2 regions of the Streptomyces sp. NPDC026092 genome follow, and region 2 is predicted to be linked to the other one. Evidence: riboswitches for the same ligand, from Rfam matches in the RefSeq annotation. Region 2 holds a riboswitch; the other holds the start of a gene.

Region 1 (4,555 bases), on a different contig from region 2:
ATCTTGGTGGATCGCCGCCCGGGGCGGCACGATCGGTGGCAGTCTGACGCGAAGTGCAAACCGGGCCGGGCCCGGTGGGAAAGGGACAGCGTCGCCATGGCAGACCACCAGGAAGCAACCGTCACTCTGCCGAGCGATCCCGCCTCGGTGTCCGCCGCCCGGAGATATGTCGCCGACGTCCTCAGCGGCTGGGGGCTCGCGGGCGGCAGCGACACCGCCGACACGGTCCGGCTGATCGTCTCGGAGCTGGCCACCAACGCCGTCCAGCACACCTTCGGCCAGTCGCCCACCTTCACCGTCGACGTCCGCCTGGAGCGCGAGGAGCAGCTCCACATCGGCGTCACCGACAGCCACCCCCGCTGGCCGAAGCGGCTCCCGGCGGCGGTGCAGCAGGACAACGGCCGCGGGATGGTCATCATCCGCATCCTGACGGCCGAGGCGGGCGGCCGCCTCTCGGTCACCCCGACCGACGAGGGCGGCAAGACGGTCTGGATCAACCTCCCCTGGACCGCGACTCCGGCCGCCGCGGCCTCTCCGAACTGAGAGAAACCAGGTCGACGCAGCTCAGAGCGGTAGCCGATGATGCGTCCATGCCCCTGAGAGAGACCCTTGCCCGAGTCGAAGCGGACCTGGCCGCCGGCCGCGTTCCCGTCGCGCGCCAGCGCTTGCGCGGTCTCGTCTCGTCCTTCCCGTACGACCTGACGCTCCGCCGGCGTCTGGCCGAGGTGTACCGGCTCTACGGCGACGCCGCCGAGGCCGGCCGCTGGATGTACCTCGAAGAGGACCGCAGCGCCGACGAGACCGCCGCGTTCGAGGCGCGGTACGGGTCTCCCGGGTGGCGGATGAAGGCCCTCGCCTGGCGCGGTCCCGAGACGACGGCTGCGACCCCCTTCGCGGCGGGGCAACTCGCCGCGGTGCGCACCGCCTGCGCCGAAGAGCTGGGGCACCCCGTCGACTGGGACGACCCCGCCTCCTACCAGGACAGCCTGGAGGACCCGCACGAGGCGCCCTCCGAGCCGTGGTCGGTCCGCGACGTCCTGGCGGGCGTCGGCTGCCTGGTGGGCGCCCTCGCGGTCCTCGGAATCTGGGTGAGCGGAGTCGTCGCCCTCTTCGACTGACACAGGCCACCGGGGCCGGTGAGGGCCGGCCATGGAGGATGCGGCCGGTCGGACGGTCCCTAGGCCCGGGCGAAGCCGCCGCGCAGGAGTGCTCGTAGGGAGGCCGCTGCGGGGCCGGACTCCTCGCCGCGGTGGGCGACCGAGATCGTGCGGCGGAACGAGGTCGGCTCCAGGGCGCGTACCCCCAGGGGCGAAGCCGTCATCGACGCGACCATCTCAGGGACCACCGCCACCCCGAGCCCCGCGCTGACCAGGGCGCACACGAGGGCGTAGCCGGGTGTACGGCAGACGACCGACGGCGTCGCGCCCGCGCGGGCCAGGGCGCCCTCCACGCCTCGGCGCGGGGGGTGGTCCGGGGCGCTGCTGATCAGTGGCTGGCCCGCGAGCTCCGCGATCGGCAACCGGCCCGAACCCTCCGCCAGGACGTGGCCCGGCGCCGTGACCAGGACCAACTCCTCGACCAGCAGCGGCTCCAGCTCGACCCCCGGCGGCAGCGGCGCCGGTTCGGCCGGTTCGTACGTGTGGGTCAGCGCGAGATCCACCTCGCCCGCCGCCACGGCGTGGATCCCGCCCGGCGGTTCGTACTCGGCGACCGTCAGCTCCACGTCCGGGTGGGCTCGGCGGAACGCGCTGAGGACCGGCGGCAGCAGGTGGATGCCCACGGTGGTGAAGGTGCCGACCCGCAGCCGCCCGCCCGACAGGCCGCTCAGCCGGGCCAGCTCATGGCGGGCCCGGTCCATCTCGTCCAGGACCCGGCGCGCCCGGGTGACGAGCAGTTCGCCCGCCGGAGTGAGCCGCGCGCCCCGATGGTGCCGTACGAGCAGCGCGGCCCCCGCCTCTCGCTCCAGCTTGGCGAGCTGCTGCGAGAGGGCGGGCGGGGTGTAGCCGAGCCGGGCGGCGGCCCGGGTGATCGAGCCGTCCTCGGCGACGGCCACAAGCGCCGCGAGCCGCACCAGATCCTGCATTAAGCATTCCTTTTGGCAGACCCATAAAATCCTGTCTACACACTAAAGGCTCTCGGCGGGCACGCTGGGGTCATGGACGGACAGCTGATCGCCTTCATCGGGGTCGCGGCGGGCATGGTGGCCATGCCGGGCGCGGACTTCACCGTCGTCGTGCGCAGCGCTCTCGCCTCGCGCCGGGCCGGGGTCGCCTGCGCGGTGGGCGTGGCGGGCGGGCTCCTGGTGCACACCGCCCTCGCGGTGGCCGGGCTCGCGGCCGTGCTGATCGCCGTACCCGTGCTCTATCGCGCGCTGCAGATCGCCGGCGGCGCGTACGTCCTCTACCTCGGCGTGCAGGCGCTGCGCGGTGCGCTGCGCGCGACGGCGGGCGAGCCGTCGGCGGACGTGGCGGGGGAGCGGGCGGTCGGGCGGGCCGTCCGGCAGGGCTTCCTGACGAACGTCCTCAACCCCAAGGCGCCCGTGCTCTTCCTCAGTCTGCTGCCTCAGTTCGTGCCGGCCGGCGCGGCGGTGCTGCCGCGCACGTTGCTGCTCGCGTCGATCGTGGTGCTGCTGGCCCTGCTCTGGTTCCCGCTGGTGGCCCTCGGCGTGGACCGGCTCGGCCACCGGCTGAGGCGGCCCCGGACGGCCCGGACCGTGCAGGGGGTGACGGGCGGCGTGCTCGCCGCCCTCGGAGTGACGCTGCTGGTGTCCCCAGGGCACTGACCCCGGGGCGAGGGGTGCGGCGGCGCCACCGCACCCCTCGGTCATACGTCGGAGCCGACCGGGCGTCAGCGCACCCGGCCGTAGTAGACCTTGGACGTCCAGATCTTGTCGAGCTTCACCCAGGAACCCTTCTTGGGCGAGTGCCAGATCTTTCCGCTACCCGCGTAGATCCCCACGTGGTACACCCTTCCACCGGAATGGAAGAAGACCAGGTCCCCCTTCTGCCTGCTGGACGCGGAGATGTGCCGGGTCTTGTTGTACTGCTGCTGCGCGGTACGGGGCAGCGACTTGCCCGCCTTCTTGTACGAGTAGAGCGTGAGCCCCGAGCAGTCGAACCGGGACGGTCCCGACGCTCCGTACTTGTAGGGCGATCCCTTCTTCGAAGCCGCGATGTTCAGCGCGTTGCCGGCGTACGACGTCGCGGCCTGGGCCTCCGATGCGGCTCCTGGTGCCAGCATCGTGCCGCCGAGGGCGGCGAGGGTGAGAGCCGAGACGGCTCCGGCCCGGGACAGCAGGGACGGGACATGAATCTGCGCAGTCATGCGCAACCCTTCGTCAGCCGCCTGTGAAGGATGACCTGTCGGGTTCGGGCTGGCGAAGTTGCCCGGCCGCGGCTGCGGCTTCACCCCGAGGAACGGCCTCACTGGCCGGCCGTCCCGTACTGCTCGGGTCCTCCACTCCTGCCGATCCACTCCTGTCGACCAGACATCCGGGACAGCGGCAGGACTCGGCGTCCGCCCGGACCGCCCCGCCGCGGTGGCGGGGGCTTGTCGTCGTGAGGGATCTTGACCCACAACCCGGGCCAAAACCGAGCCGAAACGGCGTTATGTGAGGCTCCTCACGACTGATCCATTCGGGTGGACAGGCATGTTTCGTGATCGTCGGAGGTTTGGCCGACGAGTCCCGGACCAGGGGTGGGACGCCCTGTTCCGCCAGATGTGTACACCCGTTGTGCAACTCACCCCGCACATATGTCGATTCGTCGACTACGCCGAACGGGGGAGCGATTCTGCGGCCGCGCTGCTCCGAGTGGACCTCGACACGACACGGGGGAATGTCAACTCGCCGGTGTCTCCGGGACGGTGACGCGGCCCGATCTACGCTCCCCGTCCAACACCCGCAGCGCACGGGCCAATGTCTCCGCGTGCACCTCGCTCTCGCCGCGCGTATGCATCGCCGTCAGCGCGTCCCGCAGGGCGTTGGCCCGCCCCACCAGCGCCTGAGCCGCGCGCAGCGCCCCATATGTATGCGAAGCCCTGGATGGATTGATGCGGCCCAGCAGGTCGACGACTTCGAGATAGGCGTCGATGAACTCGCCCTCGGCGCGCGTCAGAGCGGGCAGCGGCGGCAGCTCGGGAACCATCGCGCGCTCACCTTCCCCCGGCGCCGCCCGACGCCCCGCGGTTCTGAACGACGTGGTCCACCACGCCGTAGGCGGTCGCGCCCGGCGCGTCGAGGACGGTCGTCCGGTCGATGTCGGTGTCGACACGCTCGAGGTCCTGGCCGGTGTGGGTGACCAGCATCCCGGCCATCATCGCGCGCATCCGGATCAACTCCCGTGCCTGGATGTCGAGATCGCTCGGCTGCCCCTGCAACGGCTCGTCCGTCGCGGGCTGCTGGAGCACCACCCGGGCGCCGGGCAGCGCGAGCCGCTTGCCGGGCGCGCCGGCCGCGAGCAGCACGGCGGCGGTCGAGACGGCCTGCCCGAGACACGTGGTCTCCACGTCGCAGGTGACGACCTGCATCGTGTCGTAGATCGCGGTCATGGCGTTC
Region 2 (4,555 bases):
CTTCGCGGCGAACGGCTCGGCCGACCTCATCCACGAGTTCGCCTTCCCGCTCCCCATCTACGCGATCTGCGACCTGCTCGGGGTGCCCGAGGAGGACCAGGACGACTTCCGGGACTGGGCCGGGATGATGATCCGGCACGGCGGAGGGCCGCGCGGCGGGGTGGCGCGGTCGGTCAAGAAGATGCGCGGCTATCTCGCGGAGCTGATCCACCGCAAGCGGATCGACCCCGGCGACGACCTGATCTCGGGGCTCATCAAGGCCTCCGACCACGGCGAGCACCTCACCGAGAACGAGGCCGCCGCCATGGCCTTCATCCTTCTCTTCGCCGGCTTCGAGACGACCGTGAATCTGGTCGGCAATGGGGTTTATGCCCTGCTTCGTAACCCTGGGCAGCGTGAGCTGCTCCAGGCCTCGCTCGCCGCGGGGGAGCGGGAGCTCCTGGAAACCGGCGTCGAGGAGCTGCTGCGCTACGACGGTCCGGTGGAGCTCGCGACCTGGCGGTACGCCATGGAGCCGCTGACGATCGGCGGCCAGGAGATCCCGGCGGGCGACCCGGTCCTCGTCGTGCTCGCCGCCGCCGACCGCGACCCGGCGCGCTTCGACACGCCCGACACGCTCGATCTGTCCCGGCGCGACAACCAGCACCTCGGCTACGGGCACGGCATCCACTACTGCATCGGCGCGCCACTCGCCCGGCTCGAAGGGCAGATCGCCCTCGCGACACTCCTGACTCGCCTTCCAGACCTGCGACTTGGCGTCGATCCCGATGAATTGCGGTGGCGCGGCGGGCTCATCATGCGCGGCTTGCGCACCCTTCCGGTGGAGTTTGCCCCGGTGAGGAGCTGACGGTCCGTCAAGACTGTGACTTTTACGTGATCTCCGCTGCATCGACTTGTGACTAGCGTTCGAATGCCGCTACGTTCACCGTCACCTCAGCAGTCACGCGAAAGGCAGCTCCGCATGCGCTCCGGGAACGGACGACACCGCAGACCCCGCCAGGCCCCCGCCATCGTTGTCGCCGCAGGCGTGACGGGATCGGCCCTCGCGTTGCCGCTCTTGGCGGCAGGCTCCGCCTCCGCCGCGGACTCCGCCACCTGGGACCGGGTCGCCGAGTGCTCCTCGGGCGGCCAGTGGAGCGCCCACTTCGGCAACGGGCTCTACGGCGGACTGCAGTTCACCCAGGAGAGCTGGGAGCGCCACGGCGGACTGGCGTACGCGACGAGCGCGGACCTCGCCAGCCGAGCCCAGCAGATCGCGGTGGCCGAAAAGGCCCTTGCCGCGGGTGACACCCAGTGGGCCACCTGCGCGCCGATCGCCGGCCTGACCAACGACGGCGCCAAGCCCGACGTCGACCCCGGCCCGTCCGTCAAGCCGTCCGAGCCGACCGGCCCGCGCCCCGAGTCCAACCGCACCTCCGGCCTCCCGGACGGCTCGTCGAAGACCCAGGGCCCCTCCACCCCCTCCGCCGAGGTCTCCACGCCGTCCACGGCGACCCCTGAGACCTCCACCACGCCTGAGACCTCCACCACGCCGACGACGCCCGAGTCGTCGACCTCCCCGTCCGCGCCGGGCACCGGCAAGCACCGGGGCGACGCGGCACCGGAGGAGACGGGTAATACGGACAAGGATCGCGAAACAGGGCGTCACGCCTCGCCGTCTGACGCGCCGACAGTGGACGGCTCCGTCGAGGAGCGCGCGAACCGGGGCAGTGGGGGCGACACGGACAAAACGCCCTCCCAGGGCATTGCCGACGCTATCGGCGCATACACCGTCAAGCCCGGCGACAACCTCACCGAGATCGCCCAGCGCAACGAACTCCCCGGCGGCTGGGGCGCCCTCTACGACGCCAACCGCTCGACCGTGGGCGCCGACCCGGACCTCATCCTCCCTGGCCAGAGCCTCGATCTGACGCTCGGGACCCCTGCGGACAAGACCGCGGACAAGACGGCGGAAACGGACGCGAAGTAGGGGCGGTTCGGGGCTGAATGTCCGGTTCTGCGCAAGTGAGACATGGGTCTCTTCGCCTCAACTGGCATGTCTCGTCCGCGAACTCCGCTTCCGTCACCTCTCACCTGCGTAAACACCTTTCATCCCGAGGCAAGTAGGGGCGTTTTGTCCCTCATGGGCGTCTTTGAACTTCCCCCGGGTCTGTGTCTACGGTCGTGACCGCTCGCCACCGCGGGCCCCGTCGACCGAAACGCCGAATCCTGCCGTCGGCCGATGGGAACAGTCGTCGCGTCAAGCGCCGTAGGCAGGAGCGGGGGACCCAAGGTAAGTGCCGTCCCCGGCCGTTGAGACAGACGGCCGAAGGAACGGCTTGGGGTGAAGCCGCGCGCTAGGTCGCGCGGCCGGGCAACTCACATCGGCCCGAACCCGACAGCTCACCTCGTAGGCGTCGGTGAGGAGAATCTCCATGCTGTTTTCCGCCAAGGGCAAACACCGTCGTCCCTCCAAGGCCACCCGCGCCGTCGCCCTCGCCGGCGTCGCCGGCGTCGCCGTCGCCGCCCCCCTGATGGGCGCCGGCACCGCCTCGGCCGCCACCGTCTCCGAGTGGGACAAGGTCGCCCAGTGCGAGTCCGGCGGCAACTGGTCGATCAACACCGGCAACGGCTACTACGGCGGCCTGCAGTTCTCCAGCTCCACCTGGGCCGCCTTCGGTGGCACCGCGTACGCCGCGAGCGCCGACCAGGCCTCCAAGTCGCAGCAGATCGCCATCGCCGAGAAGGTCCTCGCCGGTCAGGGCAAGGGCGCCTGGCCGAGCTGTGGCGTGGGCCTGTCGGCCGCCTCCCCCGGCGCCGCTCCCGTCGAGGAGAGCGCGCCGAAGCCGGAGCGCAAGGCCGAGCAGCCGACGACCCGCAGCGAGCAGCGGACCGCCCCGAAGGCCGCGCCCAAGGCCGAGTCGAAGAAGACCGTCACCACCCCGACCGGCAAGAAGGTCAAGAAGGGCGACGGCGAGTACAAGGTCGTCTCCGGCGACACCCTGAGCACCATCGCCGCCGCCCACGACGTCAAGGGCGGCTGGGCGAAGCTCTTCGAGCTCAACAAGGACGTCGTCGAGGACGCCGACCTGATCTACCCGGGCCAGCAGCTTCACCTGAAGTGAGCCCGACGGCTCGTGTGAGTCCGGCGGCTCGCGCGGGTCCTACGACCCTCCCGCGGTGACCACCCCGGTCCGGAGCGTTTCTTCCCCCGTGCGCTCCGGGCCGGGGTTCCGCGCTGTCCGGGACCGGTTGGCGTCTCGCCCGACCGGTACCGAGCCGGTTACCGCCGAGTAGTTCTGGGGCCCTTTGGCCCGAGATGCATGCCCTTGGGTCCTTTTTCGTCCCAGGGGGCGGGCGCCCGGCTGGCTGGAGCCCTGGAGCCGGTTAGGCTCTTGTCGCAAGGCCAAAGCGACCCTGCACCGCAAGCGTCACATCTAGCGTCACATCCCAGAAGGAGATGCTCGTGCCGTCCATCGACGTCGTCGTAGCCCGGGAAATCCTGGACTCCCGAGGCAACCCCACGGTCGAGGTCGAGGTCGGCCTCGACGACGGCAGCACCGGCCGTGCTGCCGTTCCGTCCGGTGCCTCCACCGGTGCGTTCGAGGCCATTGAGCTCCGTGACGGAGACAAGAACCGCTACCAGGGCAAGGGCGTCGAGAAGGCCGTCCTCGCCGTGATCGAGCAGATCGGCCCGGAGCTCGTCGGCTACGACGCCACCGAGCAGCGCCTCATCGACCAGGCCATGTTCGACCTGGACGCCACGGACAACAAGGCCTCCCTCGGCGCCAACGCCATCCTCGGCGTCTCCCTCGCCGTCGCGCACGCCGCGTCCGAGGCCTCCGACCTCCCGCTCTTCCGCTACCTCGGCGGCCCGAACGCGCACCTGCTGCCCGTTCCGATGATGAACATCCTGAACGGCGGCTCGCACGCCGACTCCAACGTGGACATCCAGGAGTTCATGATCGCGCCGATCGGCGCGGAGTCCTTCTCCGAGGCCCTGCGCTGGGGCACGGAGGTCTACCACACCCTCAAGTCCGTCCTGAAGACCAAGGGCCTCTCCACCGGCCTCGGCGACGAGGGCGGCTTCGCCCCGAACCTGGACTCCAACCGCGAGGCGCTCGACCTCATCCTGGAGGCCATCAAGCAGGCCGGCTACGTCCCGGGCAAGGACATCGCGCTCGCGCTCGACGTCGCCGCGTCCGAGTTCTACAAGGACGGCTCGTACGCGTTCGAGGGCAAGACCCGCTCGGCCGCCGAGATGACCGAGTACTACGAGGAGCTCGTCGCCGCGTACCCGCTGGTCTCCATCGAGGACCCGCTGTTCGAGGACGACTGGGCCGGCTGGAAGGTCCTCACCGACAAGCTGGGCGCCAAGGTCCAGATCGTCGGCGACGACCTGTTCGTCACCAACCCGGAGCGCCTGGCCCGCGGCATCGAGGACGGCGCCGCCAACGCGCTGCTCGTCAAGGTCAACCAGATCGGTTCGCTGACCGAGACCCTGGACGCCGTCGAGCTGGCCCAGCGCAACGGCTTCAAGTGCATGATGTCGCACCGCTCCGGCGAGACCGAGGAC

The links. Region 2 has a riboswitch for cyclic di-AMP ahead of AB0F56_RS29400 (transglycosylase family protein). Riboswitches for the same ligand answer to the same signal wherever they lie in the genome.
Region 1: it holds a riboswitch for cyclic di-AMP, as region 2 does, so the genes downstream of both, AB0F56_RS17190 (NlpC/P60 family protein) here and AB0F56_RS29400 (transglycosylase family protein) in region 2, are expected to answer to the same signal.

The regions. Positions count from the first base shown of each region.
Region 1 is NZ_JBEZYN010000009.1:138,445-142,999, forward strand. Features, by position in the region: gene AB0F56_RS17170 (ATP-binding protein) at 97-543, shown strand; gene AB0F56_RS17175 (DUF6584 family protein) at 591-1,118, shown strand; gene AB0F56_RS17180 (LysR family transcriptional regulator) at 1,178-2,083, opposite strand; gene AB0F56_RS17185 (LysE family translocator) at 2,156-2,782, shown strand; gene AB0F56_RS17190 (NlpC/P60 family protein) at 2,848-3,324, opposite strand; cyclic di-AMP (ydaO/yuaA leader) riboswitch at 3,328-3,525, opposite strand; gene AB0F56_RS17195 (hypothetical protein) at 3,840-4,145, opposite strand; gene AB0F56_RS17200 (ATP-dependent Clp protease proteolytic subunit) at 4,153-4,555, opposite strand, start outside.
Region 2 is NZ_JBEZYN010000022.1:26,362-30,916, forward strand. Features, by position in the region: gene AB0F56_RS29390 (cytochrome P450) at 1-847, shown strand, start outside; gene AB0F56_RS29395 (transglycosylase family protein) at 1,028-1,969, shown strand; cyclic di-AMP (ydaO/yuaA leader) riboswitch at 2,235-2,411, shown strand; gene AB0F56_RS29400 (transglycosylase family protein) at 2,415-3,104, shown strand; gene eno (phosphopyruvate hydratase) at 3,440-4,555, shown strand, end outside.